DNA from 3 places in the Leuconostoc sp. JNUCC 76 genome. Region 1 is predicted to be linked to each of the others. Evidence: riboswitches for the same ligand, from Rfam matches in the RefSeq annotation. Region 1 holds a riboswitch; each other region holds the start of a gene.
The links. Region 1 has a riboswitch for lysine ahead of alr (alanine racemase). Riboswitches for the same ligand answer to the same signal wherever they lie in the genome.
Positions count from the first base shown of each region.

Region 2: linked by a shared signal. The riboswitch ahead of JNUCC76_RS09805 (amino acid permease) and the one ahead of alr (alanine racemase) in region 1 are both predicted to bind lysine.
Region 3: linked by a shared signal. The riboswitch ahead of lysA (diaminopimelate decarboxylase) and the one ahead of alr (alanine racemase) in region 1 are both predicted to bind lysine.

Region 1 is NZ_CM132206.1:2,041,106-2,051,555, forward strand. Features, by position in the region: gene JNUCC76_RS10325 (ABC transporter ATP-binding protein) at 1-1,350, opposite strand, end outside; gene JNUCC76_RS10330 (ABC transporter ATP-binding protein) at 1,334-3,115, opposite strand; gene JNUCC76_RS10335 (YdcF family protein) at 3,204-4,211, opposite strand; gene JNUCC76_RS10340 (aspartate-semialdehyde dehydrogenase) at 4,299-5,393, opposite strand; gene alr (alanine racemase) at 5,403-6,515, opposite strand; lysine riboswitch at 6,613-6,781, opposite strand; gene JNUCC76_RS10350 (NAD(P)H-hydrate epimerase) at 6,907-7,572, shown strand; gene JNUCC76_RS10355 (RrF2 family transcriptional regulator) at 7,659-8,111, opposite strand; gene JNUCC76_RS10360 (YhgE/Pip family protein) at 8,165-10,330, opposite strand; gene rlmH (23S rRNA (pseudouridine(1915)-N(3))-methyltransferase RlmH) at 10,424-10,450, opposite strand, start outside.
Region 2 is NZ_CM132206.1:1,940,868-1,951,317, reverse strand. Features, by position in the region: gene JNUCC76_RS09835 (hypothetical protein) at 1-83, shown strand, start outside; gene JNUCC76_RS09830 (hypothetical protein) at 268-411, shown strand; gene JNUCC76_RS09825 (peptide ABC transporter substrate-binding protein) at 728-2,344, shown strand; gene JNUCC76_RS09820 (metal-dependent hydrolase family protein) at 2,371-3,576, shown strand; gene JNUCC76_RS09815 (LCP family protein) at 3,637-4,818, opposite strand; gene JNUCC76_RS09810 (hypothetical protein) at 5,535-5,963, shown strand; lysine riboswitch at 5,981-6,148, shown strand; gene JNUCC76_RS09805 (amino acid permease) at 6,219-7,658, shown strand; gene JNUCC76_RS09800 (universal stress protein) at 7,714-8,157, opposite strand; gene JNUCC76_RS09795 (replication-associated recombination protein A) at 8,550-9,836, opposite strand; gene JNUCC76_RS09790 (YueI family protein) at 9,843-10,217, opposite strand; gene JNUCC76_RS09785 (MDR family MFS transporter) at 10,312-10,450, opposite strand, start outside.
Region 3 is NZ_CM132206.1:613,307-623,756, reverse strand. Features, by position in the region: gene recX (recombination regulator RecX) at 1-766, opposite strand, end outside; gene dapB (4-hydroxy-tetrahydrodipicolinate reductase) at 856-1,578, opposite strand; gene dapA (4-hydroxy-tetrahydrodipicolinate synthase) at 1,578-2,444, opposite strand; gene JNUCC76_RS03250 (N-acetyldiaminopimelate deacetylase) at 2,446-3,600, opposite strand; gene dapD (2,3,4,5-tetrahydropyridine-2,6-dicarboxylate N-acetyltransferase) at 3,600-4,301, opposite strand; gene lysA (diaminopimelate decarboxylase) at 4,303-5,595, opposite strand; lysine riboswitch at 5,679-5,847, opposite strand; gene JNUCC76_RS03235 (fructosamine kinase family protein) at 5,934-6,776, opposite strand; gene JNUCC76_RS03230 (XRE family transcriptional regulator) at 6,960-7,505, opposite strand; gene JNUCC76_RS03225 (VTT domain-containing protein) at 7,543-8,217, opposite strand; gene JNUCC76_RS03220 (amino acid permease) at 8,340-9,713, opposite strand; gene thrS (threonine--tRNA ligase) at 9,830-10,450, opposite strand, start outside.

The DNA.
Region 1 (10,450 bases):
AATGTTAAACGCAATATCGCCGTAGAACATGAATGGATCCTGTAACACTAGTCCCATTTTGCTGCGTAATTTGTCCATCGCAATATCACGGATATCCTGACCATCAATCAAAATTTCACCTGATTGAAAGTCATAAAAACGCATTAATGTATTAATGGTAGAACTTTTTCCAGAACCAGTATGTCCTACCAAGGCAACCGTATCACCTGGGTTAGCAGTAAATGTTAAATCTTTTAGGATTGGATGACGACCATCATAGCTAAAATTAACATGCTTAAATTCAATTTTCCCATCAGTGATATCCCCCTTAGCATTCGGGTTTTGCGCCGGAGCATAAGTTTCGTTACCGAGGATGCCAAGGATGCGATATCCTGATACTAAACCTTCTTGGAAAGGACTGAACAAATCCATAATACTTTCCAAGGGGCCAAAAATATTGTTTAAATAAGTAGTGAATGCATAAATAGCACCTGCTGAGACAACTGTTTGTATGGAAAGTTCACCAAAATACCATAAAACTAAAACCGTCGCTCCACCTAACAACATGTCAATCATAGGTTCTAATAACAATGCATCAGCCTTAATCATTTTAAAACGAGCATTAAAGTATTCACCATTAATTTTGCCGAATTCTTTTTTAAAGCGATCCTCTTGATAAAATTCTTGAATAATATCAATTCCGGTAACACTTTCAGCAATTTTAGCATTCAACGCCGACAAACGTTCGCGCATATGGCGAAATAATCGTGATGAAAAGCGTTGATAAATGATAATACTGACCACGATGAATGGTACAACAATCATCATAAGGAGAGTTGCACGCACATCAATTGTCCACATGCCAATATAGGCACCAATCATACTCATCACAGCAAAAGTAAGCTGCATAAAGAATCGCCAAAAATCTGTCAACGATGCTGTATCATTATTAACCCGTGTTACTAGTGAACCCGCAGGCATTTCATCGAAAAATTTCATACCTAATGTGTGTAGCTTTTGAAATACGCGTAAACGCATATCTTCTAAAGCATATTCACCAGCCACAGTGAAGTAGTAGGCATTCAAAGCATCTGTCACAGCTTGCAACACGCGAATAACGGCCACCAAAACAGCAAAGCTAATCGTAATTTTTAGTGGAACACTACTTGTTTGATGCAAATAAGTCGTCATATAGTAAGCAATAACTCGTGGTGCAGCAGCTTGAAGTAGTGCAAAAGCTGCGCCAATTACAAGTGCCACGATAAACATTGACCGAAACGGTTTTGCCATTTTGATCAAGGTCCAAATAACATGCAGTTGTTCTCTAACGGGTATATTTTTTGCCCAAACAGAATTATTTTTCTCTGTCATAATCATCCCCCTCTCCTTCTAAATTTTGTTGGAGCGTTGTTGCTAATTGTTGTTGCTCATACATTTGGGCATACCATCCTTGTTGAGCAATCAGTTCTTCATGTCGACCACGTTCAGCAATTTCACCGTGGTCAAAGACTACAATTTCATTAGCATTCATCACGGAACTAATTCTATGAGCAACAATAATCGTTGTTTTTTCTTGCCGAGTAGTTTTTAAAGTATGCAATATTTGTTTTTCTGTCCGCGCATCTACGGCCGACAAAGCATCATCTAAAATTAAAATTTCTGGATCAATAATTAAGGCACGAGCTATAGCCAATCGCTGCTTCTGACCGCCCGATAAACTTACGCCATGCTCACCAACTTGTGTGTCGTATCCCTCCGGAAAGTTCTGGATATCTTCATGTAAGGCCGCCATTTTAGCAGCTTTTTCCACTTCTTCTTGCGATTTATTGATATCAGCAAAGCGGATATTATCTCTCACCGTTGTCGAAAACAAAAAGTTTTCCTGCGCAACATAGCCAATCGCTCTGTGATATGCGCTTAACTTATAGTCTTTGATGTTCTTACCAGCAAAACTAATTTGGCCAGTATAACCATCAAACTGGCGCAGCAACAGCTTGATTAAGGTTGTTTTACCAGAACCAACACGCCCAACAATACCAACAGTTTCACCAGCACGAATATTCAATGAAATATCTTTCAAAACTTCCGATTGATCATCTGGATACTTAAACTGATTAACCCGAATAGCAACATCACCATGAGATATGCTATCGTAGCCCTGCTCATCTTCAATAATTGATGATTTTTCAGATAGAATTTCTTGGACACGCATATATGAAGCATTACCGCGTTCCAATACGTTGAACAACTGCCCTAAACCAAACATTGGCCATACAAGTAATCCTAAATAAGTTGAAAATGAGACAAGCTGCCCGATTGAAATTGAATCATTTAATACCAACGACCCACCATAAGTAATCATCACAACATAACTAATTGTCATCACCAGCGTAGCCATTGGTCCAAACAAGGAGTCAATGGCGGCCACCTTTTTATTGATTTGAATCGTTTTTTGTATTTCCTCATCAAAAGCATCAACGTCTTGTTTTTCTTGCCCCAATGTTTTAATAGCTTTAATTCCAGCTATAGATTCTTGAGACTTGTTTGATAATCGTGAAAAGGCTTCTTGAGATGATGTAAATGCACGTCGCATTTTAGGTGATAAATACCAAACTCCGGCCGCCAATAATGGTAAAGGTAAAACACCAATCAACGTCAAACGCCAATCAACCACAAGAGTCATTGAAATGACCGTGAAAAAAATAATAACAACCGAATCAACTAGCATCAGTACGCCACCAGATGCCACTCTCTGCACTGCTGACAAATCGTTCGTCGCATGTGCCATTAAATCTCCCGTACGTCGACGCTGATAAAATGTAGTATCCATTTTCAAATAGTGATCAAACAATTGCTGCCGTAATGTTTTTTCTAATAGCGCCGAACCTTGGAAAATATGTGTAATCCATGTATAACGAAATATGTACATCAACACAGAAAAAAGCAAAATACCACCAGCATAGAAAAATAGCTGATGCATTGTCATTTGTCGGGACACTATCACATCAGTGAAACGACCGATTAACGCCGGGGACACCATTTGTGATACTTCTGTCAGAAACAAAAAAGTGAGCCCCAACATATATAGTCGTTTGTGCTCCTTAAAGAACCACATTAATTTTCCAAAAATAGTCATAAAATTCTCCCAGACAGTATAAATCTCCATAATTCATTAAATCTATCTAAATAATATACCATATTTAAAAAGATTTTTTATATTTTATTCATATAAAATTAATTAAAACTACTATCGCACTGCTAACAAAACACACAGCACCATATATAATGTGCTGTTTTGGATTTAGATTCATCACGCCAGCAAACTCTCGCAAAAACGCTATGCCACGGTACGGAAACTGCGTGTAACCTCCTCGACCTTGCGCATTAACTCCTTGTTTTTTTGCAAGTAAAACACCACGAAAAACATGATACTCGCTTGTATAAAATGTGAATGAACTGTTAGTTAATTCAGCACTATTCCTCAAATTTTCATATGTATTTCTAGAACGGTCTTCCAATATTGTATTCTCATAAGGAACATTTAGTCTTTTTACAGCAAAGTTTCTCATAGCTTCTGCTTCAGAAATTAATTCATCTTTCCCTTGACCACCCGAAAAAATGATCGTTGGATACTCTGACATTTTGGTCGCATCTTTAACAGCTGCCTGAATACGATTACCAACAATTCGACCAACATACCGTCCATCAACTAACCCACCGCCTAAGACAACAATCGGACCGTGAATTGGTCGTTTAACCACCAATCCATACAAGATACTACTGATAATAAACTGTAAAAATTGCCAAAGAACGTACATTGACAACCATGGGATAACAACAAGAATGGGTTTTAAAGATATTGAGAACCCATCATTCAGAAGCCAAATGCCAATATCAGCAATAGCATACACAAGCAACACTAGTGGGAAAACTAACTGATGTAGGCTATGTTGCCATTTACGCCAACTTTGAAAACTGTGATAGGCTAGTGTAATCACCAAAAATAGACCCGCAATATTACCCCATTTAACGAACATCTTAGCTTCATTAATGATATGAACAACTGATATACTTGGAAACTGCATCACCTGCAGACCAATAAATAAAAAAATCATAATGATCAATACATAAAATCCTAGTCGTAAACTTGCTGGGCTGATCCTGATTTGATGCCAAAGTAGCCAAGAAAAAAGACTTATAGCTAAAGTTAAAATTGTTAGAATTGCTATCATAAGGCTATTGTAACACGTTGCTTTTACACACAGTTGTGTCGTCGCTTTTGGAGATATAAAAAGAGCGCTGAACGCTCTTAAAAAAATTTATTCTGTGATAAACTTATTTGCTGCGTCTTCTGGGACTCTGACTAAGTCTAAGTCAACAAGACGCTCTGCAATTTGTACTGTATTCCAAGCAGCACCTTTAAGCAGGTTATCTGAGACAACCCACATATGGAAGCTATCATCATTTTCCAAATCAGGACGCACACGGCCGACGAATGTTTCACGTTTCCCTTCGGCATTAATTGGCTGTGGGTACAACTGTTCCTTTGGATTATCTTCCAAAACAACACCTGGAGCCTCACTCAAAATTGCTTGAAGATCAGCAGCTGTCGCTCCTGATTCGGCATCCGTTTCAAAATAAACGGTCTCGCCATGACCAATAGGAACAGGTACACGGACCGCAGTCGCTGTTACTTTGACTGCTTTAGAATTTTTATCACCAAACATAATTTTTTTAGTCTCATGAATCATCTTCCATTCCTCATGAGTGTAACCGTCTTCTTCGAAAACATCTATTTGTGGTAGTAAATTATAAGCTAAGGGATAATGATGCTTAGCACTTTTAACCGGCAAAATCTCAGCATGCATCTCTTTACCGGCATTGTGGGCATCAGTTTCTGAAACTAGCTCTTGCCATGCAGATTGTCCCGCACCAGAAGCAGCTTGATAAGTTGAAACGATAACACGTGTCAAACCATACTTGGCTTTAATAGGTGCCAGAGCAACAACCATTTGAATCGTTGAACAGTTAGGGTTGGCAATAATTCCTTGGTGTTGTTTCAAATCTGCTTCATTAACTTCAGGAACAATTAACGGGACATCATCATTCATTCGCCATTGGCTTGAATTATCAACAACCACAGCGCCGCGTTTCACAGCTTCGGGTGCAAATCGAGCTGAAACTGAACCACCACCGCTAGCCAAAACTAAATCAACCCCATCAAAACTTTCTGGAGTTGCTTCCTCAACAACCACATCTGTACCCTTAAATTGCAGTGTTTTACCTGCTGAACGTGACGAAGCAAGCAATTTTATGTTCTTCACGGGAATTGTTGATTGCTCTAATTGTTCAATAAGTCGTGTGCCCACAGCACCTGTTGCGCCAAGGATGGCAACACTATATTCTCTAGTCATTATCTTCTCCTAATCTACTAAAATACGATGTATTCTATCTTGTAGTCCTGTTGTGATTTCCCACGGCGCCAAACCTGCAAACTGTGCAACGTCCTCTATCGTGTTCTCTAAGTCTCCATCTTGACCAATAAAGGTTACTGTTGTACCTTCTGGATATTCATGAGGCAAACGTATCATTAACTGATCCATTGCTACTTGGCCTACAATAGGAGCGTATTGACCGTCAATAATAACCCTAAACCCCATTAATTTGCGTAGCCAACCATCCCCATAACCAATAGGAACAGTGCCTATCCACTCGTTTTGAGTTGTCGTATATTTATGTGAATAACTAATGCCTTCACCAGCAGGTAAGCGTTTAACAAAATTAACCTCGCTGCGCAGGGCCATGACGGGCTTCAGGTTGCGCCCATCCGCCAGTTCACCACGAGAGGGTTCAATCCCATAAAGCACCGTTCCTACGCGGACAACTTCATGGGGAACCTCTTGTGCATGATACATTGCAGCACCCGAATTAGCAACATGATAATACTTTGGTTTTGGCAAGTCATCTGTCAATTGATGCCAGCGTGTTAATTGTTTTTGGAAGTACCGGGTATCTGATGAATCAGATTCGGCAAAGTGCGTCGATAGTCCAACATATTCAAACTTATCAGCATGATCCAAAACAAACTGTATTGCTTTCGCTAAAGTTTCACGATCTCTAAATCCAATTCTACCCATGCCAGTATCGATACCTAGTGTAACAGGTAATCGCTGTTCACCAGTTAACTGCTGTTCTGCTTTCTCCAGCCAGTCCAATGAAACAACAGTTGCCATGATATGCTGGACAGCCATTAGTTCAACATACTTTACCTGTGAAATACCTAAAATTAAAATTGGTGCGGTTATGCGCTCGTGTCGTAGTGCAATAGCTTCATCAAGAACAGCTACGCCTAAGCCATAAATACCTCCTGCCACAGCAGCTTGAGCCATAGGAATCAAACCAAATCCATAAGCATTCGACTTAACGGTCAAAAAAACCTTGTCCGCACCTGATACATTTTTAACGGTCATTATATTATGTTCAACAGCGCTCTTTGAAACTTCAAGACGTGTTGGACGTGTTATTGCCTCTACCATATGTTAGCCCATTCACAGATATCCATGAATGCATACCTCCTCTATTAAAAAATCCACAGCGCACAAGTAGCAGCCATGGATCCCAATTAATTGCAATCTATAACATAGCACCCCGCTTACGCGACAGTCCAACGATTTTTCACCGATTGGCCCAGCTACTTGGTGTCACAGCACCAATGCTTCGGCTACATCCCCTTTAACTTGTTTCATTGTGCCTGTAAGCACTCCGCAAGCGACTAATGTCAGCAGCAACCTCTATGATTCTTAAATTGTTATTATTGTATTCTAATTTTTTTTATTTGTCAAATTCAATATTTTTACGCTTGTTTGATTGATAAGACTGCTAAATCACCGTATAATAAGTTTAATAACTTATGAAATGATGGGAACTATGACGCGACTTGTTACAGCTACAGAAATGCAGCAAATAGATAATTACACGATTGAGACTATTGGTATGCCACAGGATGTATTAATTGAACGGGCCGCAATGGCAGTGCTTGATGTCATCGGTGCCGGTAGATTCGATTTAAGTCATGTATTGGTACTAGCTGGTCTTGGTAATAATGGTGCTGACGGCGTAGCAATTGCTCGTCTCTTGTACGCTCAAGGCGTAAATGTCTCATTACAATTTGTCGGAAACGTTAGCCGTGCGAAAGACAGTGTAAAACGGCAACTGGCAATCATTGAGAAGCATGGCTTAGTTCGTTCTGAAAAAAGTGATTTTAATGAGGCAACTTTAATTATTGATGCGATATTTGGGGTTGGATTGAACAACGTTCTACCTGAAGGCTTACAAAAAATGATTAAAGCGGCCAACCACATTGATAAACCTGTTATTGCTGTTGATGTTCCTACTGGTATTGATGCAACGACGGGAGAGATACGTGGAGCCGCTCTTAAAGCTCACACTACAGTCACTTTTGGCTTCACAAAGGTTGGCTTAACGCAACAAAATGGTTGTTATCTTTCTGGGAATGTTATTTTAAAAGATGTCGGAATGCTTGTTCCTGATGATTTTGAATTCAGTTTACAAGAGGCGCTACCTGTTGCATAAAATATAGTACTTCACAATATAAAAAAAACAGTTTATTAATGCTAACCAGGCATTAATAAACTGTTTTTTAGTCAATATGTGTAACTTCATCGCCAATCAACAATTTCTTCTCCTTCTTTGGCAAACAATAACAAATCAGCAATTGATGTACGTTTTAACCGTTTCTTAAAATCCTTTTCTGCCTCATAGACAATAGATAGAACTTCTTTTGTTCCTTCAGCAACAGCAGTTTTGGCAGGAAACACGCGATCTGCTAATTGGGTAGAATGAATAAAGCTATCTTCTCCTTCGATTGCCTCATAAACATCCAATAACGTAATATCATTGGTATGACGAGCCAATTTGAAGCCACCTTCCTTACTAGCAATCGCTTTTACTAAATTTGCAACAACTAATTTACGCATTGTTTTTTTTAAGTATGATTCAGAAACTTCTAAATGTTCACTTAAAACATGACTTTTAATAGGTAGGCTATCTTTTTGCAAAGCTAGCATAACCAAGACGACCAAACTTTGTTCAACTGCACTAGACATTTTCATTTATTTTTCCAACTTCATTTCTTTATGTACGCAGTCTGCCGACTGCTTTTAAATTAATGCTTAAAAGTTAACTGATTATGGTTTAATTTCATTTGGTACACAAACCATGTTAGTACCATTGATATCACCCCTAATGACAACAATACAGTTAAGTCTGATACAACACTGCCACCCATAGAAATTGTTTCGCGGAAGGCATGGACAGAGTAACTCATTGGCATCCATGGATGAATCGCCTCAAAAAAGCTGTTTGACAACTCAATAGGATAAGATCCCGCACTAGCACTCAGTTGTAATACCATCAAAACCAGCATAATCCCTGACCCTAGTTTACCAATTAGCACATTAAACAAGACAACAAACTGGTTGAACCCAAAGGATGCTGCTAAGGCTACAACAAATGTCATCGCTGGCCGCTGCGCTTCCATACCATCTACTAAGAAGAGTAAACCAGTCATAATCAATGCTTGTCCAATAAAAACTGGCGCATTAATTAACTGCTTATTAGCCCACCATGTGAAACCATTTTTTGGCTTTTTAGAAACCGTCATGAAATCAAATATGGTCGTAAATGTGATCATACCAACAAATAGCCCAACAGACATCATATATGGCGCCATTCCTGTTCCGTTGTTAGGAACCTTTGATAAATTAGATGATTTTTGTTTGACCGGCTGTGATAATGCTACCACATTTGATTTCTTATTGTGTATAGCTGACAATTTCACAGCACCATCAGCTAATTTATTCGCTAAAGTGGTTGCGCCAGTACCTGCCTGCTGCAAAGCCGCACTAGCTTGACTTTCACCAGTAAGTAACTGTGTCGTGCCATCATTTAATTGCGAAACACCACTATTAAGCGTATCGTTTTTGGCGGCTAACTGTCCAAGCCCTGTAGTTAATTGTGAAGATCCTTGCGCTAGTTGCTGAGCGCCTGGCACTGCTTGGTTAGCTATTCCTTGGCTGACAGTAGTTAAGCTATCATTTAGTGTTTTAATAGCTGTTTGCGCACCTTGGGTGGCAACAGATCCTTGTTGACCGAGTTTCTGTAATTCCGGAATTTGTGCCTGCAATGCTTGTAATTGTGGCAGCATAGCCTTTAATGTGGTCAATTGATTCTGAATTGTAGTGGCTGCTGTAGCACTTGATTGCACATTTTCACCTAAATCACTTAATGCCGCTTGATACTTAGTAGCAACAGTAGGATTTTCTTGTAAAAATTTTTGGAAATCAGCATCTTGAGCTAATGCTTTGAAAGCAGCCGCATCTTTCCCAGCACCAGTTAATCCAGCTGACAGCTTTTCGGACGCTTCGTTAAGCTTTGTTGAATCAACAGTTACCGTTGGTGATTCAACTTTACTTAGTTTTTGTAAGCCCTGTGTAAGTTGCGTCAATCCTGTATCAAGCTGTTTTAAATCAGCCGTGTTGGCACTTTGCTTTGTATTAATCTCGTCAGAAACCTTTTGGAGTTGTGTGGCAAGTTGTTGGGCACCTGAAGTTAACTGCTGGGCACCTGTATTAGCAGACGACACGCCATTTGTGTACTGTGACAAGCCCGTTGCCAACTGTGAAGTACCAGTTTGGAGCTGTGTTGTGCCATCTTGCAATTTTTTAGTACCATCTTGTAATTGTGATAATCCACTCCCAAGTTGTGTGGCTCCTTTAGAACCTGATTGAAAACCTTTTTTCGAAGAGGCTGTTGCGTTTAAAATTGTTTTATTATAAACACTTTGCAGTGATTTTGAAACATTCGCCTGTATTTTATCAGCTGCCGAAACCGTTAATTTTTCAGCAATGAATCCTTGCCCAGTATTATGCGCAACTTTAATCATAGGCTTGACTGGCTTAGCATTCAACAATGTACCTGAATTCTTCGTAAAGGACTTAGGTATCGTGATAGTCATGTAATACTTTCCAGATGCAAGTCCTTTTCCAGCTTTCTCAGCCGAAGTCTTAGTTAATTTTAATTGCTTGCTGTCAAGCAATTTTTTCGTTAAATCATCGCCTATATTCTGTGATTTCCCATTAATCTTTGCGGTCTTGTCTTGATTAACAATCGCAACCGGAAGATGATCCACTCTACCATAAGTATCCCAAAGTGACGACAAAAAAATGACTGCGTATAAACTCGGAATGAGTGTAATACCAACCAATAATAATGGTAACCCCCTAATTTTTCGAACACGGGTCCATTCTGAATTCTCAAAAAACTTCCTCATATTTCGCACTCTTTCGTGTATATTTTTTATCTATGGATATATTATAGACACGGAAATATGAAAATGCAACAATAGTTTTCATTTTTTTACATGTTACTTATGATACGGTGATCCTTGTTG
Region 2 (10,450 bases), 100 kb from region 1:
GTATTCGTAGTTCTACGGTTCGCTTTATTCGATTATTAGTAATGTATTTTGTGATGAATGAAGATGACTGGGTACCAAAATGAAGCCACCAATATGATGAATAACCTTCAAAATTTTGTCAAATCGATTGGCCTCTCTGTAAATATGCAACAAACACTAAACGAACTAAACCAACGTGTTATTAATTCTTCGATAACTTTATCAGCGCAATTGTGCAATGAAATTGAAGACAATTCATTAATAAAATATGCGATTTCATGAGCAGAAATGTATCAAAACGGAGCACTACAAGATCAAAGAAGAGTATATAAAAAGTCTCTTGATGGGCAAGATGTGACAGATGATGAATTACAAGAAATATTATTTGATCAGGATTGGCAACATATTGAATATCCTAAAAATATAAGCTGAACACTATATTTATTAGATTTTGGAAAAAGTATTGAAAATATAAAGAAAATAATGTAATATTAATTTCATCAAATATGTCGGGAGAACAACATGATGATTAAAATAAACATTCAAAAAAAGGCTGTACAATCACAACTACTTCTCAACGCCCTCATTCTCGAGTAAGGCGGTTGAGCATTTTCAGTCGCTAAAATATATGCGACTGGATTTGCTCTCCGTGAATAATGATACAATCACGAAACCAATCCAATATAGGATTGGTTTTTTATTTTATTTGTTAAACAAGTTTTAAGTCAAGAATATGAGGAAGAGATAAATGAACAAAAAAATACGTTGGGCGGCAGGTGCATTCGTCATCTGTGCTATAGCAGGCACTTGGTTTGTGAAACACATTAACGGATCAGAGAACAAGGTTAAAACTTTGCAAACTATGATGAAAGATGATGTCATGACGATGAACCCAATTATGACAACTGATATTTATTCAGGTCAGGCCCAAGATCAAGTTTATGAAGGGCTTTATCGTTATAAAGGTGATAAAGTTGTTGCCGGAATGTCAGATAAAGTTGTGAAGCCAACTCAAAATGGTACGGTTTATACATTTAAGATTCGGAACAATGCTAAATGGTCAAATGGAGATAAAGTTACTGCCCAAGACTTTGTGACAGCAATCCGTGCAATAGCAGATCCAAAAACAAAATCACAAAATTCAGCTGATGCCATATCAATCATGAAAAATTATGAAGATGTTCACTCAGGTAAAATATCACCGGACAAAATTGGTGTTAAGGCAATTAATAGTCATACGTTGCAAATCACATTAACACAAGCAACACCTTCTTTTGACAAATTAGCAACCTCTATTATTCCAGTTAATACTAAAGATTATGAAAAGTGGGGTACTAAATACGGTACGTCGTCAAAGTATATGGTGACGAATGGGGCCTATCAAATGGTTGGTTGGACTGGCACTAACTCTAGCTTTACTTTCACTAAAAATTCTAATTATTGGGCAGCGAAGAAGGTACAAATTAAAAAGGTTAAAGTGCGAGTTATTAAGACACCAATGACGGCAGCGAACGAATTTAAGAATAAACACTTAGACATTGCTCAGCTTTCTGATGACTATATTAAAACCTACAAAAACACAAAGTATTATCATGCAACCCCACAAGCAGTGGTGAGGGGAATATATTTTAATGAAACAAGCGAAAAGACTAACAATATACACTTAAGACAAGCATTTGGATACGTAATAAACCGTAATGAGATTACTTCTAACATAATGAATGATGGCTCAATGCCACAGTCAAATGCGGTGCCAAAAGGTATTATGACAAATCCGGAAACTGGTGCGGATTTTACCAAGGATGCCGGCACACAGTTTACAGTTGATAAGAAAAAAGCACAAACTGAATGGGCAGCCTATCTAAAGGATACCGGGAAAACTAGTGCAACATTCACAATGACATTTGATGACGATTCTACAAGTAGAAAAGTTGGTGCTTATATTCAATATACTGTGGAGCATGCATTCAAGGGCATCACTATTAATACGAAATACGTGCCACATTCACAAGCTGTTTCAGAAGTATTAAAACAGGATTTTGACATGGTGAATATGGGATTAAGCGTTACTGTACCAGATGCGTCTTACCCATTGGCGATTGGCAAGACAGGTTATGGGTTGAATTTTTCAAAAGTGAGCGATGCGACATACGATGGTTATTTAGCACAGGCAGTGAAAGAAGTAAACGATGCTAAAGCACGTTATGCAACGTTACAGAAAGCTAACCAGTATTTTACTAAAACAAAAGCATATATGGTACCGATTTATCAACCGGTAACGGCAAATGTTGTTACTGATAAAATTGGTGGATTTAAAGGAAATAGCTTTCATTCACCAGCATATCAAGATATGTACTGGAAATAACTTAATGAGTAAGGAGAGATTATCAAATGACAAAAACAAAATATTACAATTTTAATGGCTTTAATGCACAAACAGGTGAGTTTGATCCAAATAGGTACGTTATTGTTGATGAACAATCAGGACGCTATATTGATGTTGGAAAAGGTGATGGCCCTGATATCGAAAATGCTATCAATATGGCGGGAAAATACATTATGCCAGGATTAATTAATGCGCACATTCACATTGACTCTGATGTGAACCATGAATTTGGTAAGGAAAAATTTGGTGTCGATAGCGATGCAGAGCATGTTCGAGCGGTTATTGTGGCCGAAAATAATATGAAAAAAATGCTTCATTATGGTGTAACGGTTGTACGAAATGTTGGCACAGCACGTATGACTGATATTGAAATTGCACGTATGCAACGTGAAGGTAATATTCAAGGGCCGATGATGGTTGCTAGTGGTGCAGCCTTTTCAATGACAGGTGGCCATGGTAGCAATGGTGGTGGTATTGAAGTTGATGGTATTGATGAGGTTCGTAAGGCAGTACGTCAAGCAATGAAAAATGGTGCCCAAGTAATCAAGCTTATGGTGACTGGCGGTGTGAGTGCTGGAGATTTTGAGAACCCAGATCAGGTTCAATTAAATGAAGATGAAGTTCGAGCAGGTGTGATTGAAGCACATAAAAAAGGAATTAAAGTTGCGGCACATGCTCAAGGTGCCGAAGGAATAAAAATTGCCGTCCGAGCTGGAGTTGATTCTGTAGAACATGCTTTTCATATTGATGACGAATCGATAGAATTGATGAAAAACAAAGGAACATCTGTCGTACCAACAATGATTGCTATGAAGAGGATTATTGATCAACCAGATGAAGTGCCATCATGGATGATTGAACGAGCCATTACACACTGGGAGGCACATCAAAAAAGTATCGAGAAAGCAGCAGCGGCGGGAGTGAATATTGTAATGGGAACAGATTCTGGTACACCGTTCAATGGTTTTGGAAATGAAAGTGCTGTTGAAATGGATATGATGGTTGAATTTGGCCATATGACGCCTCAGCAAGTTCTGAAATCAGCAACTGTTAACGCAGCTAAAATGATGGGAATTAATGATAACTATGGTGCTATTGCGGTTGGTCAATATGCAGATTTTATGGTGATTCGGGAAAATCCAATTAATAATATGAAAGTTTTGCAGCAAGAACAGAAGCAAATTTTTCAACATGGTCGTGCTGTAATATAAGATAAAACACAAATAAAAAAAGACGTTATCACAACGTCTTTTTTAGTTCAGTTAATTTTTTTAGTTTGAAGAATCATCATCAGAATCTGTTGATTCATCATCTGCTGGTCGGAGAGAATCAGCTATTGTTTGCAGAGAACTTGGTATATCGCCGCCGTAGGCTGAACCAGTAGAAGCATGCTTCAAGCCAAGGGCGTTACGAGCTAAATTAGTAACACGTTGTTTTTCTTTTTGAGTAACAACTTCATATGAAACATTATTACCTTCGGAATCAGGATAGCTCGTACTAACACCTTGAATATGTTCTGTAACAATTTTCTTTGCGGCGTTAATATATTTGCTAGCAATTGTAGTTAAGTCACCAAATGATAAATCAGTTTGAACATTTGAACTCATTGTGTTCATAAACTTGGTATTTAATAAACTAGAAACATTAGCTGATTTTTTAATTAACGCTTCTAATACTAATCGTTGACGTTTTTGTCGCCCATAATCACCGTCTGGATCATCGTAACGCATGCGCGAGAATGCAAGGGCTGCATCACCGGTCATAACATGCTTGGTTGCTGACCAAGTTACCCCATTATCATCAGAATGTTCATAGCCTGTGCTTCCCTTGTGGAAACGGTACAGGTTTTCACCGTAATCATGAGCTGTCTCTTGACTATAAGTGAAATCAATTGGAGACTTAACAGAAATCCCTCCAACTTGAGTGACCATTTTTTCCAAACCTGACATATTGACTAAGGCATAAAAATCAATAGGAATGTTTAAGTAAGATTCTACAGTTTTAATAGCAGTTGCCGTTGAACCATAGGCGTAAGCTGCATTTATTTTTTGAGGGAAAGTACTTTCGTATCCCGGAATAGAAACCATTGCATCACGAGGAATAGAAATCATTGTTGTTTTTTTTGTCTTGGGGTTAACAAGAAGCAACATCATTGAATCGGTACGTCCTTTGTAGGTACGTCCTAATTCGCCGGTATCCGTTCCAAACAACAAAATAGACAAAGGCTTTCCACTTTGAACAACGCTTGAGACGTTTCGGGATTTAGTGACGCCACTGCTCTTGTATGTTTTATCAATTGCTGATTTAGTATTATGGATAGCCATCCAAGCAAATGTGCCCGACACGATAAGTAAGAGACCGACAACAAGTAAGATAATATTTCGTAGTTTGTGACTACTTTTTGAATAGCGAGCAATTCTGGACTTAACTGCAGTTTGTTTATTTTTTTTCATAACGGTCTCTCGATTGTTTTGGCCAATGAAATATGGCGGTTTGTAAGATAATAAAGACAGCTACCGAGTTGTATCGATATACTGCTATTTTTGGGGTAACAAAGGCAAAAGACTGGAAACTAACGATTAATCAAAAAATAGTAACTATTGTTCTCACCATATTTTGAGATTATTCATCTAGCAATAATTCATCTGCCATGTGATAGATATTTAAGAGCACGACTAAAAATATCGGCAAAAACCAACTGATAGTAATGATATCGGACCAAGTTAAAGTCAAGATTAAATTTTAACCATATCAGCTTTTTTTTATAATTATATCTCATATAATGCTACAATTATTAAGAGCTATAAGCAAATGAGTTTGTAGAAATTTAATATTTGGGAGAATGTGAGTAAGCGGTGTCAATTGAGTATTATTGTCGTCATAAAACTATGTTTGTGTCAGTTCAATTTGAATATGCTTATCTGTATCATCACAATTATAAATAATGTTAATTCCACCGGATAAACTAAGAAAAATTTTAATTATTACTTTTGGCATTATTTTTGTTTTTTTAGGTATTCAAGTTCGATTTCATATGATATTTATGCAAGTTCTGGACGCGACTACAGATTTTGCAGTAAACAATATTTTATCGTTGAAAATACCCCTATACTTAGGGTTAGGTAATCTTTTTTCCCATTATTGGGTCGTCATCCCATTGATAGCGGTCATGGTAGCATTTCTTTATTTCATAAATTATAAGATTGCTGCCTGGTGGTTTGCCATTACACAACTTGTTGCGATGTTGCTGACATGGGTTATTACAATTATTTTACGCATTCATTGGCAGGATGGCCCTAAAATAGGTGAAACTATACCTAACTTATTGTTGGTGTGGTGGTTGCAATTGCTCTTGCTGTTGGTCATTATTATGCCACATTTGGTCAAGTCGAGAAAAATTCAAGTGATGATCAATATTGTCATTGGTTTGTTTTGGTTATCAATTATGCTAGCCCGTATTCAGTCTCATCATATGGCATTGACTAGTGGGTTGGGAGCAATCACCTTTGGCTATTTTTGGTGGCAGTTTAGTGCACAACAATATTATAAACGGGCGCGACATTGGCAAAAGGTACTTGAAATTGACGGGCGCGTATAAGTGTGTTATTATTTTGATTGTGTCAAAGAGGTTGCAACCGACATGAGTCGCATGATGAAGTCCGCCAGGATGTTGAAATCATGTAAAAGGGAAGGTTGCCGAAAGAATTATCTGGCAAGATAATTCTTGGGCTAGTGATTAATAGTTGCTAGACTGTCGCAAAATTGCGGTGCGCTTTGAAAAGTGATTAATAATGACTTTTTAAACCTCTTCCGTTTGTTGTGAAGAGGTTTTTTATTTTGAGAAGGAGATATTATGTCTGAACATAATGGACACATACAGCGTAGATTGAAAACGCGACATGTGTCGATGATTGCATTAGGTGGTTCAATAGGAACGGGATTATTTGTAGCATCAGGAGCAACTGTTGCTCAAGCTGGACCACTAGGAGCTATTGTTGCTTATTTAGCTATTGGTGTAATGGTTTATTTTTTGATGACCTCACTGGGGGAAATGGCTACATATTCACCAACATCAGGTTCATTTTCTGATTATGCTGGAAAATATGTTGATCCCGCATTGGGATTTGCAATGGGTTGGAACTATTGGTTCAATTGGGCTATCACGCTTGCTGTTGATATTGTTGCTGTTGGTTTAGTAGCTGAGTTCTGGTTTCCACATACACCTGGATGGATATTTTCCGCAGTTGCGTTATTACTTATCTTTTTGATTAATATCTTTTCGGTTGGTACTTTTGGTGAAGCAGAGTTTTGGTTATCAATGATTAAGGTGATAACTATCATTGCTTTCCTAGTTGTTGGTCTGGCTACTATTTTTGGTGTAATTCATTCTGACATCAATGTCATGAAAAACTTGTCGGTCGGTAATCACGGATTTGTTGGTGGACCTCAAGCTGTTTTGTCAGTATTCGTTGTTGCCGGATTTTCTTTTCAAGGAACTGAGTTAATTGGTATTACTGCTGGAGAAGCTAAGGATCCTGATAAGTCAGTTCCTAAGGCGATAAATCAAGTGTTTTGGCGTATCTTACTGTTTTATATTCTGGCAATTTTTGTCATTTCCGCTTTGGTTTACTATAAAGATCCGCGCTTGTTGAGTTCTTCTACACAAAACATTGCTGTCTCACCATTTACTATTGTATTTAAAAATGCAGGAATTGCTTTTGCGGCTAGTTTAATGAATGCAGTTATTTTAACATCAATTGTTTCGTCAGCAAATTCAGGTTCATATGCTTCTACACGGATGTTGTACGCTATGGCGCGTAAAGGCGATGCCCCTAAAATTTTTGCCAAGCTTTCAAGTAGAGGGGTACCAGTTGCAGCCTTAGTATTAACTACTGCGATTGGCCTATTAGCATTTATTGCTAACACCAAAGGGGGATCAGTTGCTTATACTTGGCTGGTCAATGCCTCTGGGTTAACTGGATTCATCGCTTGGGTCGGCATTGCTATCTCTCATTATCGCTTCCGAAGAGCTTATGTGGCGCAAGGAAAGAGTCTGTCTGATTTGAAATACAAGGCTAAGTGGTTCCCATTTGGTCCACTATTTGCGCTAGTAATTTCTATTGGTGTTATTATTGGTCAGGATCCGGACAGTTTTGCCCATCTAAATTGGGAAAAAATATTTGTGACTTACTTATCAGTTCCTTTGTTTGTAATCTTATATTTTTGGTACAAAGTTTCTCACAAAACGAAGCTAATTGCTCTAAAAGATGTTGATCTAAAACAATATAAATAAAGGCATACAAAAAAAGACACTGCATCATTGTAGTGTCTTTTTTATGAGTAATAACTTAACCGCGAACTACTAGGACGTCCACTTTAGCAGATCTCGTTACGAATTCAGTAACAGAACCAATAACTAAACGTTCTACAGCGTTTAATCCAGTTGCACCAATAACAATCAAATCAGCATTGACTTCGTTAGGTACATCTTTAGCGATTAATGACTTGGGTGAACCATATTCGATTAGATAATCAACATTTTTAACACCAGCTTCAATTGCCTGTGTTTTATATTTTTCTAAGCTCTTACGCGTTTCATCTGACACTGCTTCGACCATTGTATCGTCGAAACTAGCCACATTTTGAAATGCACGGGTATCGATAACGTTTAAAATTGACAAGACGCCTTCATCACCAGCATCCAAGGTCAGTTCAACCGCACGCGTTAATGCAGCTTCAGATTCTTTTGATCCATCCATTGGTACTAAAATCCTATGATAATTTGCTGTCATAATAACATCCCTTCTTGCAATATGCAATGTGTTCTTCTTCTACACCTCTAGTATAGCGCTTTCATAATAAAATTAATAGTATGTTCTTTAACCTAATTAAACACGGGTTTTAATTTATACAAAAAGCGCCCACGAATGTGGACGCACGGGCTTAGCCCGGAACACTCAATTAATACCGTTAATCGCTACGCAGATTTTCCTCGAAATTATCGAGGTGGATGGTTCATCAAGATTGTCAGATTACCGAATGAAAGGGCATATCTTCTAAGTCATGAATTCCCAACCGAAAATAAAAGTTGTAAGGAAAAAGCTGATGATGTAGCAATGCGTATATCTGAGGAATTCATATAGTATTATAACGCGAAAACTCGCTAACTAAAAGACTTGACTTTTTAGTTTAGCCCGTTTTGTTGTCGCGATTTTAGTGTCTGATATACATCAAATAATTGTTGTTCAACTTTCGAATTACCTTTAGGGTGAAAGTACTGAATGTTTGTCATTTTATCTGGTAAGTATTGCTGAGCTACCCAATCATTATCATAGTCGTGCGGATATGTGTAATCTACACCGTGATTCAGCTCCGAAGAGCCCTTATAATGTGCGTCTTTTAAATGATTAGGTATATCGTAAGATTTGCCATGACGAACATCACTAATGGCCGAGTCAATTGCTTTATAGGCTGAATTAGATTTAGGAGAGAGAGAGAGCTCAATAATAGCATTGGCGAGCGGAATTCTGGCTTCTGGGAATCCTAGTGTTTGTGCGGCTTGAATAGCAGTGACTGCTCGCTGAGCTGCCGGTGGATTTGCCAACCCGACATCTTCGTAGGCAATAACGGTAAGTCGGCGTGCTAAAATCGGTAAATCACCGGATTCGATAATGCGGGCAGCGTAGTGTAACGCCGCATCGGTGTCGGATCCGCGAATTGACTTTTGCAGTGCTGAAATCACATCATAATGCGCATCCCCATCTTTATCTGCTGATAATGCTTTCCGTTGCACAGTCTCTTCGATGATTGGCAAACTGATATGAACGACACCCTTTTTATCTGCTTTTGTTGATAAAACTGCTAATTCTAAACCATTTAAAGCACTACGTAAATCTCCATTTGTTGCTCGCGATAATTGCAACATAGCGTTATCATCGAGAACGATATTGTATTGCCCAAGGCCTTTTTCTTTATCAGCAATGGCTCGTTTAACGGCGTTTGTGATATCTGTTTCACTTAGACTGTTAACTTCAAATATTTGCGTTCTGGAACGAATAGCTGGTGTGACATTAATATAAGGATTTTCTGTCGTCGCACCAATTAATATAATTGCTCCAGATTCCAAATGTGGTAGTAAAAAGTCTTGTTTGATTTTGTTTAAACGATGAATTTCGTCTAGTAATAAGACGACAGTCCCTGACATTTTTGCTTCTTCGACAACGATTTGCAAGTCTTTTTGGCTATCGGTAGCAGCGTTTAGCATGCGAAACGCATATTTTGATGAACCGGCGATGGCACTAGCTATTGATGTTTTACCAGTACCAGGCGGTCCGTATAAAATCATCGAACTCAGCCGATGAGCAGCGACCATGCGCCAGATGATTTTGCCTTCACCAACTAAATGTTGTTGGCCAACAATCTCTTCAATTTTTGTGGGGCGCATACGGTACGCTAGCGGTTCTTGTGTCATAAACGTTTATCCTAAGTAAATATTATCTACATTGACAGCAGTATTAGCGGCTAGTACCACTGCAATTGGATCCTCTTGATGTGCGGATTTTGTAGAGTCGGAAAGCAAGGTGAAAGTATGGTTGCTCTTCGTTGCTAAACCAACATACGTTGAAAAATAGTCGCCGGCAAGTTGCTGATCAATTAGAACCTTACCAATACTGTGTGATTTAAGTGATGCGGCAAATTGTGATTGGATGTTTGAATTGCCCAATTGAGATACCTTAATTGCGACAATGACACGTTCTCGGAACGTGCCAAGATAACGGTTTTGCTCATCAGGGTTAATTTTTGGGCTGCCATTACCGAGCTGTTCTTGTTGTAAGCGTTCATTGACGTCCATGATTTTCTCCATTAATATTTGATACTCCTATTATACGTTATCTTAGTCGTTAATTTATACCTAAACTCTCAGTCAATGGAGCACAATGATAAACCTACATGTTGTTTCGGCTATCTGGTATTAAATGTAGTGCCCAAAGAGTTAAGATAATCGCTCCTAAGCCCAGGGAAATAATTGTGGTAGCTATACCAAACGAACCAAGAAATGGTGCACCAATCAGCATTGATGATGCA
Region 3 (10,450 bases), 770 kb from region 1:
CATTAATTAATTCGGCATTATAACCCTTCGTATATAAACTATTTTTAGTTTTATATATCCTTTGACTTGGTAGTTCCTTACGGTAGCGTCGCCAGCTTTTCTCCGCTTGACGTTTGATATTTTCTAACTCAACTTCATCGTCATTTTCTGTAATCACCCTATCAACAACAATCTCTGCAATATCAAAAGAAAACCCTTTTGTAGCTAAAGCTTGTACAATTTTTTGTTTCTTAGCACGAGTTGATTCTCTTTTGTATGTGTTAGCAGATTTTAAAGCAAGTTTCTCTGCAATTTCAATTTGCTCCTCGTGAGCATAATCCGATAACGCTGTTTCGATATCATCATCACTAACACCTGCCTGCTTCAAATCCATTTTGATAACATTGGGTCCCTTAGGACTAATATTTTTTTTTGTTGAAACATAGTGTTGTGCATAATTTAAATCATCGATGTATTTTTGCTCATATAATTGGGCAACGACTTCATCCTGAATACTTTCAGATACCTCTTTTTCACTCATTTTCTGTTTAACTTGTTTAACTGTGTGCAATGAGTGGCTAAGAAAGTTAAGCGCAATGCTTAACGCCTTGGCAATAGAATCGTTATGCTTAATTTCTGCAATTAGTTCTTCATCTAATTCTCGCCCTTTCGCCAAACCAAATTTGATGAGAACACTTTCTGCTACACCAAAAGCGAATTGATTATCTAGATCAATATTATAGCGACCCGCTTTTTTTTGAATTGAAATTTTAGTTATCTTTTTCATAACTCTATTGTACGATAAATATTGCTATTCACATGTATTTTAAAATAAAAAATGATGCTAATACTGACATTAACATCACAATTTTTAATTTAAATAATTTGATCTAGTCCGATGACCACACCATCTATATTTTTCACAGCTTCTATAGCGCGAATAACACCTGGTACAAAGGCTGATCGACTTGTTGTACTTTGGGTCAGCGTTAATTGCTCATCCACACCACCAAAATAAACACTTTGCTGTGCGATATAGCCAGGCAACCGTACAGCATGGACTGGCACACGATCAATCTGTTCACCGCGAGCTGGCGCTAATTTTGTTGATGTAGGTTCCTCAATACGAGCTTTTGCAATCAATTTTGCTGTTTGCTTAGCCGTTCCAGATGGTGCATCTATCTTTTTAGGGTTGTGCGCTTCAATAATTTCTGCATCAGGAAAATATTTGGCCGCTAACTGTGAGAATTGCATTAACAAAACCGCTGATAAACTAAAGTTTGGTACAATTAAAACGCCTTTTGATGACTGTTCACGCAGTGTTGCTACTTGTTCATCAGACAGACCAGTCGCACCAATCACTAGTGGCATGTTGTGCTCGATTGCGTACATTGCATTGTCAAATACAGTTGCTGGAGTACTGACATCCAGCCAAATATCTGCTGTCACATTAATATCTGATAAGGAGGTCCACACAGGTACCTTACTCTCATGTTGATGACCACTCACAATACCAACAATTTCATATTCTTCACTCAAGTTATCTTGAATAGCTTGACCTAGTTTACCAAAACCACCAGCTAAAATTATTTTTGTCATTATTTCTCCAATAATTCATTCAAATGTAATTTTTCTGCATCACTTAAAGAAATAAGAGGCAGACGGACAACTTCACGTACGAATCCTTTTTCAGCCAATTTTGTTTTAACTGGAGTTGGGGAAGGATAGGCAAATAGAGCATTCATTCGTGGCGTTAGGTAACGTTGCAAGCGCGCAGCTTCACGCCAGTTATCTGCATTCATAGCAGTAAACAATTCAGACATTTCGTCGCCATAAAGATGTGAAGCTACCGAAATTGTTCCAGCACCGCCGACAGTGTAGGCCGAAAGAGTCATTGCATCTTCACCAGTATAGACTGCAAATCCAGTGGTTCTTTCTACCTCTGCTTCAACAAATTCAGTTGATGTTGTTTCCTTAATTGCATTAATATTAGGATGTTGAGCTAATTCAATCACACTATCAACTGTCAGACCGACCACCGTACGTCCAGGAATATTATATAACATAATTGGCTTTTCGGAAGCATCAGCGATAGCTTTAAAATGCGCAATCATACCAGCTTGACTTGGCTTATTATAATACGGTGTTACTGCTAAGATGCCGTTAATATGCTCGATTTTACTTAAAACTTTGGCTGCTTCTACGGATTCCTTTGTATTATTGGACCCTGCATTAGCAATTAAAAGTGCACGGTTACCAACCTGTTTTGCGATAAACTTCGTAACCTCAACTTTTTCTTCAAAAGACAACGTTGGAGATTCACCTGTTGTTGCTGCAATCACAAATCCTTGCGAACCATGATTTAACAGGTGTTCAATTAATTTCTCTAATGACTCATAATCAATCTCATCGTTTACTGTAAAGGGCGTAATAATCGCCGTAATTAAATTAATTCCTTCGTACATGCTATTCTCCTTGTGACATTCGCCACTCAATAAAATCTTTCAAAGCATTAAATCCTGGCAACAAAGCTGCTTCATCGATGTTTAACTTCGCGCTGTGCAGTGAATGGTTGTCATTGACGCCAAGCCAAAGCATGACACCAGGAATATGTTGCAATATGTAACCAAAATCCTCACCTGTCATCGCAGGTTTTGCTTCTTCAAAAGCAATGTCTTGACGCTGTTCCATGAAACTCAGCAAATTATTAGCTAATTCGGGATTGTTTTCAACAGGCAAATAACTTCCTGTTTCAAGGCGAACATTAATCTTGACATCATTTGCCAATGCCACACCTTCAACTATTTGGCGAATTCGTGTTGTCATTTTATCCAACCCATCTTTAGTCATACTACGAACTGTTCCGGCAAGATGAACCGTGTCTGGAATAACATTATTTGTAAAGCCGCCGCTAATCATTCCAAGACTCACTACACCACCTTCTATTGGATCAACGTCACGCGATACAACAGTTTGTAACAACATAATTAATTCAGCCGAAATGACAATTGGATCCTTACCTAAGTGGGGATAAGCCGCATGACCACCTTGCCCATAGATGTCAATTTCGAGCTCGGCTGTCCCGGCAAATAAGGTACCCGCTAATGTACTCAATGTTCCAGCAGGTAAATTAGGCTGATCATGAATACCGTAAAACTCATCAGGATGCCATTCACCTTCAAAGATTCCTAAATCAACAGCTAATTTGCCACCACTTTTTGACTCTTCAGCCGGTTGAAAAAAGATAATTAAATTGTCTTTAGGTTGATTCTCGCTAAAATACTGAACCAATCCCAAAGCTAAAGACATGTGAACATCATGCCCACATGCATGCATAACACCTTTATGTGTTGATTCAAATGGCAAGCCAGTATCTTCTGTAACTGGCAGCGCATCAATATCAGCACGATATCCTATCGTCCGAATTGGGTCAGTTCCAGAAAATTTCACGAGCAATGCAGTAGGTAATTCTTCTACTTGACGTATTGTCATAAAATTAGTTTGCCAAGATTGAATTTTTTCTAGTAAATAACGATGCGTTTTAAATTCCGCTAAAGCAAGTTCTGGAATTTTATGTAAGTCACGCCGATAGGTTTTTAAATCTTCTTCACTAACTGGCATTATAAGCCTCGCAATGCGTCAATTAACGCAGTCTTTTGTTGCGTCTTCGAATCAATCTCCTTAATAACTTTTGCAGGAACACCCGCAACTACTGTATTGGCTGGTACATCCTTTGTGACAATCGCTCCAGCCGCAACTACTGCGCCGTCACCGACCTGTACGCCTTCAATAACGACGGCATTAGCGCCAACTAGAACGTTATTTCCGATGCGAACAGGTTGGGCAGATGCTGGTTCAATCACACCAGCTAATACCGCGCCAGCACCAATATGAGAATTTTCACCAACGATGGCACGGCCGCCAAGTACAGCACCCATATCAATCATTGTGTTAGCACCAATCTCTGCACCAATATTAATCACTGCGCCCAGCATAATCACCGCATTATCACCAATTTCAACTTGATCGCGAATAATGGCACCTGGTTCAATGCGAGCATTAATTTCTTTTTTATCAAGCAAAGGAACGGCAGAGTTACGTGAATCATTTTCAATAAACACATCTTCTGATGGTAGATTCTTAATCAACAATTCAATTTCAGACCAGTCGCCAATCAATTGTCCAAATGACTCATTTCCAAATTGTTGCACAGTATCTGGCACTTCAGTTGCCAATGTACCTTTATATGTAACCTTTACTGGAGTAATTTTTTTTGCATTTGCAATGAAATTAATTAGTTTTTGTGCTTCGTTTTCAGCCATGTTATTTATCTCCTAGAGTATAATCCTGATCTAAACTGATCATGTGTTCAAAAGTTTCACGTTCAACAACGACTTGATGCTGATCATTTTCCACGAAGACAACGGCCGGTCGTGGATTTCGGTTATAATTTGAAGCCATTGCATAGCCATACGCACCTGTTGCAAGCACAGATAAAATGTCACCAGGTTTTGTCGCCGGTAATTCTGCCTGCCAAACCAATACGTCACCAGACTCACAATACTTACCCGCAATTCGCACAATCTCTTCACTTTTAGCATTTGGTTGATTGGCTAAAACCGCTTCATAATTTGCTTGATAAAGTGCTGGACGAATATTATCTCCCATACCACCATCTACAGCCAAGTAATTTCTAATTCCTGGAATATCCTTACGCGATCCAACTGTATATAGAGTTTGTCCGGCTGGTCCGACAATCGAACGACCAGGTTCAATCCATATTTCTGGCATCGCCCAATTGTACCGTGTAGCCTTCTCTTTCAAAACACGGATAATAGCATCAGCAAACTCGCTTTCTGGCAAAGGTTGATCCTCATCAGTATAACGAATACCAAATCCACCGCCAGTATTAATGACCTCTGGTTGCCATCCCCATGAATAAGCAGTGTCTGCTAATAGTGCTGCATTTTTCTCAAATCCAGTCACATCAAATATTTGAGATCCAATGTGCGCATGTAAGCCACGTAAGTGAAGATGGTTATCTTTTATTGCAATATCATAGGCTTGCTTCGCTTGACCCGTTTGTAAATCAAAGCCGAATTTACTATCTTGTTGACCAGTACTAATAAATTCATGAGTATGAGCTGAAATTCCTGGTGAAATACGTAGCAAAATATCTTGAATAACATTTTTTTCCGCCGTAATTTCTGACAGTAGCTGTAACTCCAGAAAATTATCAACAATAATTGTTCCCACACCATTTTCAACGGCCATCACAAGTTCATCATAACTCTTATTATTACCATTAAAACTAAGATGCTGAGTTGGAAAATCAGCTTTAATTGCTGTATATAATTCCCCACCAGACACGACATCAGCGTGAATATTTTCTTGAGCTGCCACTTGATAAATTGCTTTAGTAGCAAAAGCTTTACCAGCATAACTTACAACATATGGGACGTTTTCTTGTTCAAAGATACGTTTAAACGCCCTCATTGTCTTACGAATAAGTGTTACATCGTAAACTGCTAACGGCGTGCCATATGTCTTTGCCAGTTCGATTGTATCAACACCATCAACTGTCAGATGTTGCTTTTCATTTGTTGGATACGTCATCATTTCCCCTTGAATTACACAAAAAAACCCTTTGATAGGTTCGCAAAACGGACTTATCAAAGGGCATTGTTAGCATTTTTGACAGTTTCCATAGCTCACCGCATCTCTGCGACAGTCTAATAGCTCTTAACTATTAGCCCAATCAAGGTTATTTGTAGTTACCCTTGATTTCGGCGATATCCCCTAAGCTTACCATCAATTGCTACAGCAACTCCGGTAAGTGTATTGTCAATCGCGACCTCTATGTGAAATAATTTTTATTCTGTCATTATTATGACTGAATCACTATTGAATGTCAAGGTTTTTCCGTCTAATTCTTTGCTAGCAATCATGTGCTTTTAAAAAGACGTTAATAATTGGTTCATTCGCGGTGCATAAATATCACCAAATCGTGTAAAGTGCATCAATATGTAATAGAACTCATACCATTTTTCACGTTTTTGCCAGTCATCGTCCAATGACCATTCTTGCATATATTGATCATAAAATGACAGGCTAAACCCGGAAAACACTCTTGAAATAGCTAAATCATATTCTCGATCACCGTAGAACACGTTAGGATCAATAAATACAGGTTTACCTTGATCGTTAAACATAAAGTTTCCTGCCCAGAAATCACCATGCAGTAATGATGGTTGAACTGTTTGCGCGTGATTATCATTTAATATCGTTTCACGTAAATTATTATAATGATCACCACGTTGGGTCAGCCAAAAATTATTTTTTTGCGCTTGCGCCATTAGCGGATCCAAGCGTTGTGTCACAAAAAATTCAGCCCAAGAGGATTGCCAAGTATTATTTTTAGGCACAAAATCTACTAAATTATCACTATCAAATCCAAACTTTGGTGCTGTAGCTTGGTGAATTTTAACCAGCGACTTTGCTAATTCTTGTTGTGTCCCATTTCCTTGATTAATCCACGACAATACTAAGTAGGCGTGTCCTTGTAATTGTCCCTGCGCTAAAATGGCTGGCACAGTCACCACTTCCCCCAAAGCCTTTAAACCAGCAACCTCATGATCAAAAAAACTTGCTTGAGCATTTTGTTGAATCTTTAAAAAATAGCGCTTGTTGTTCGAATAGATTGAAAACGCCTCGTTAATGTCACCACCACGTACCTTTTCTAAGTCGTATGGTTTTTCAAGTCCCAAACGAGTAACAAAATCATTGCCTAAATCCATATTATCCTCCAAAATTTATTATCGGAACAAAAAAACACAATTTCCATTACGAAAACTGTGTTTTTGACAAAATAATACCCTTATTATCGACAAATTTATTCAATTGTCCCACAAGTATTAACATCTAATTGTAGTGTATCATAATATTATACAGACGTCACTACTTTGTGTACTTCTCTACTGTTAGCTGATGACTGGTAAATTGGCTGCAATTAAATCGTTAGTTATATCTACAAATCTTTCATCGTTCAAACGTAACAACCGCCAATCGTATTCCCTATCATTATCAAACTCATCAATATATGGTTCAAACTCACCTTCAGTTTGTAAAATAAGATAGCCTGCAAAAGCATCCGAAAATTCGTTTTCACTTTTGACAACACGCACCAATTGATTATTAGAAAAAAATCCGACGGCTAACTGATCATTGTTCCACTGCCCTTCAAAGGCCCACTTTAAAGTAATCCAATCTGAAAGTGTTATTCCTAGATTCAATAGATAATCCACAGATAAACGAATGTGAATTGGATGCTTACTGGATTGGGAGTCGATTCCTTGAGCATCCAATTGAGAAGAGAAGATACCACTTAATGCCTCAAAATCACTCACACTAGGTACTTTTTCTTCGTTTTGCCATGCTTCAACAGTTTCAACTTCAACATCTAGTGCATCAGCAATCTCTAATGTTGAAATTTTAGTTAATTCTTGTAGTTTTTTTAAGTTATTCATAGTTATAATTATACAGAAAAACCGCCATGAATGGCGGTTATTTCGATATTATTTTTTTCTGTTTTTTTGCAATCATCGCTGAACGAACAACACCAATAATCGTTGGCATTAATGTTACCAACGCAATACCCAAAATAATTACAGAAAAATGTGCTTTAACAAATGGAATATTTCCGAACATATAACCAGCACCGGTTGCAATTAAACTCCAAGAAAACGCAGCAATCACACTATTACGTAAGAAGTGCTTGTATGGAAATTGACTGATGCCAGCCACAAACGGTACAAATGTGCGAACAATCGGCATGTATCGCCCAATGATTATTGCCGCAGCACCACGCTTTTCAAAGAAAGCCTCAGCTTCTTTGATATGTTGTTCTTTAATGAAACGGCCAAAGAAACGGTGATGCAAGATTTTATAACCACCTGTACGACCAATCCAAAAATTGACTGAGTCACCAATAACAGCTGCTAAGAAGAATACAATCATAAATACCCAATGATTAAGTCCGGCATTTAGCCCAGCAGGCGTAGCAGCAACTGCTCCTGCAGCAAACAATAGTGAATCTCCAGGTAGAAACGGCATAATCACACTACCAGTTTCAATGAAAATTACCGCAAATAAAATCAAGTACGTCCATAAACCGAACGCTTGCACAAGATTACCAATATGGACATCAATGTGCAAAATAAAATCAATTAGAAATGACATAAAATTCCCCTAAAGTACGAATAGTAATATTTTACCACACATGTAAGCTTGTCATATTAAAATATAACTTTTCATATCTATTGCGATTTTAACTGCCTTCTAACCAGAAAAATTACAGTAACTTACTTATTTAACGCCTGTTTTGGTTGTCTCATTGAAATACAGCCAAACACGACCATCCAAATAGTAGCACCAATTGCTGGTAGACGAGATTCTGGATTAAAGAAGAGCGTAACAAATACAAAACTGAAAAACAGAATTGCCAATGGCACTAATGTCTTAGGTGCTATAACAAGAAAACCATCAGGCATGTAACTATCTGACTTACGATATTTCATATATGCCATCAAAATCAACACATAAATCATTAAAAATAAATCAGTTGAAGCACTTGTTACAAAACTGAATGCGTTTGTAATTGAAGGTATAACTGAAATCAATGCAGAGAAAGCAACCATCACTGCTGTTAACAATACAGCATTGATTGGTAATTGAGTTTTAGAAATTTTTCTAAATGGTTGTAAAAATTTAGCTTTTGATTGAAATGAAAGTGCATAAAAATTACGACTTGCACTAAACAAAACTGAGTTCAAAGCTGATGCAGCACTCGTCAACACAACAAAATTAATTAATGCTGCTGCCCACTTAACACCTGCTAATTCAAAAACCATAACAAATGGGCTTTGATTTGCAGGAATTTTTTGCCATGGATAGATTGTCATAATAATAAACAAGGCACCAAGATAAAAGAATAAAATTCGCCAAGGTATCTGATTAATTGCTTTAGGTAAAACTGAACGTGGATTTTCTGTTTCTGCTGTTGTCATTCCGATAAATTCCATACCGACAAAGGCAAACATCACCATTTGAAAGGCATTAATAAAATTACCAACACCATTAGGGAAAAATTCAAAATGATTCCAAACATTACTAAATGCAACAGTTCCTACTGGGGTTTTAAATCCAGTTATTGCCATCATAATCCCAGTAACAATTAGTGCTAAAATAGCAACGATTTTAATCATAGCAAACCAAAACTCAGTTTCACCATAAAGTGCTACAGCAATCAAATTTACGCATGTCAATAAAATCAACATCACTATCTGGATTAACCAACTTGGGAGGCTTGGTAGCCAAAATTGGATATACTTCGCGACAGCGGTTAGTTCAGCCATTCCCATAAATACGACGGTTAACCAGTACGACCATCGGGCAAAAAAGCCGGCACGGTTTCCCAAAAACTTGGTAATAAATGTAATAAATGTATGTTGGCTCGGATCAGCATAAAGCAATTCACCTATAGCACGCATCACAACAAACATGAACATTCCAATAACTAAATAAACCAACAGAATAGACGGTCCAGCATAATGAATAGAGTTTCCTGCACCCATGAATAGACCAGTACCAATCGTACCACCAATGGCTATTAACTGAACGTGTCGATTTTGTAAACCTCGTTTGGGAAGATTACTGTCGCCTTTTGAATCGGACATAATATTAAAAATTTTCCTTTCCTATTGCAAAGCACCCTTCGATAATCTCAGGGTGCTTTGCTTTGTACAAATATACCTACAAATGGTATAGTATAATTTCTTTTAACAAGCTATTTTTATTTTGCTGGTTCGGATTCACGTGAATAATTGGCAACATCAGATAAAATCAAGTTTTGGAATTCATTAAATGACATTGTAATTGTTTTTGCTTCACCATATTTACGAACTGTAACTGTATCAGTATCCACTTCTGAATCACCAAGAACCAAAGTATATGGTATTTTATTTGTCTGTGCTTCACGAATGAGGTAGCCCATCTTAGCATCTTTTGTTTCAACATTAGCGCGTAATCCCGCATCTTGCAATTTCTGTTGGACATTATTTGCATAATCTCCGTGAGCACCTAAATTAACAGGAATAATCTGCACTTGTAAAGGAGACAACCATGTTGGGAATGCACCCTTGTACATCTCAATTAAGTAAGCTGTGAAACGTTCCATCGTACCAACAATACCACGATGTAACATCACTGGACGATGATTATCAAGCCCATCACGACCAATATATTTCAAATCAAATCGTTCTGGCAACAAAAAGTCTAATTGAATCGTAGATAATGTTTCTTCATTACCTAAGGCTGTCTTTGTTTGAACGTCTAACTTTGGACCATAAAAGGCAGCTTCACCTTCAGCCTCGAAATAATCAAGACCAAGATCGTCCATTGCTGTTTTCAATTG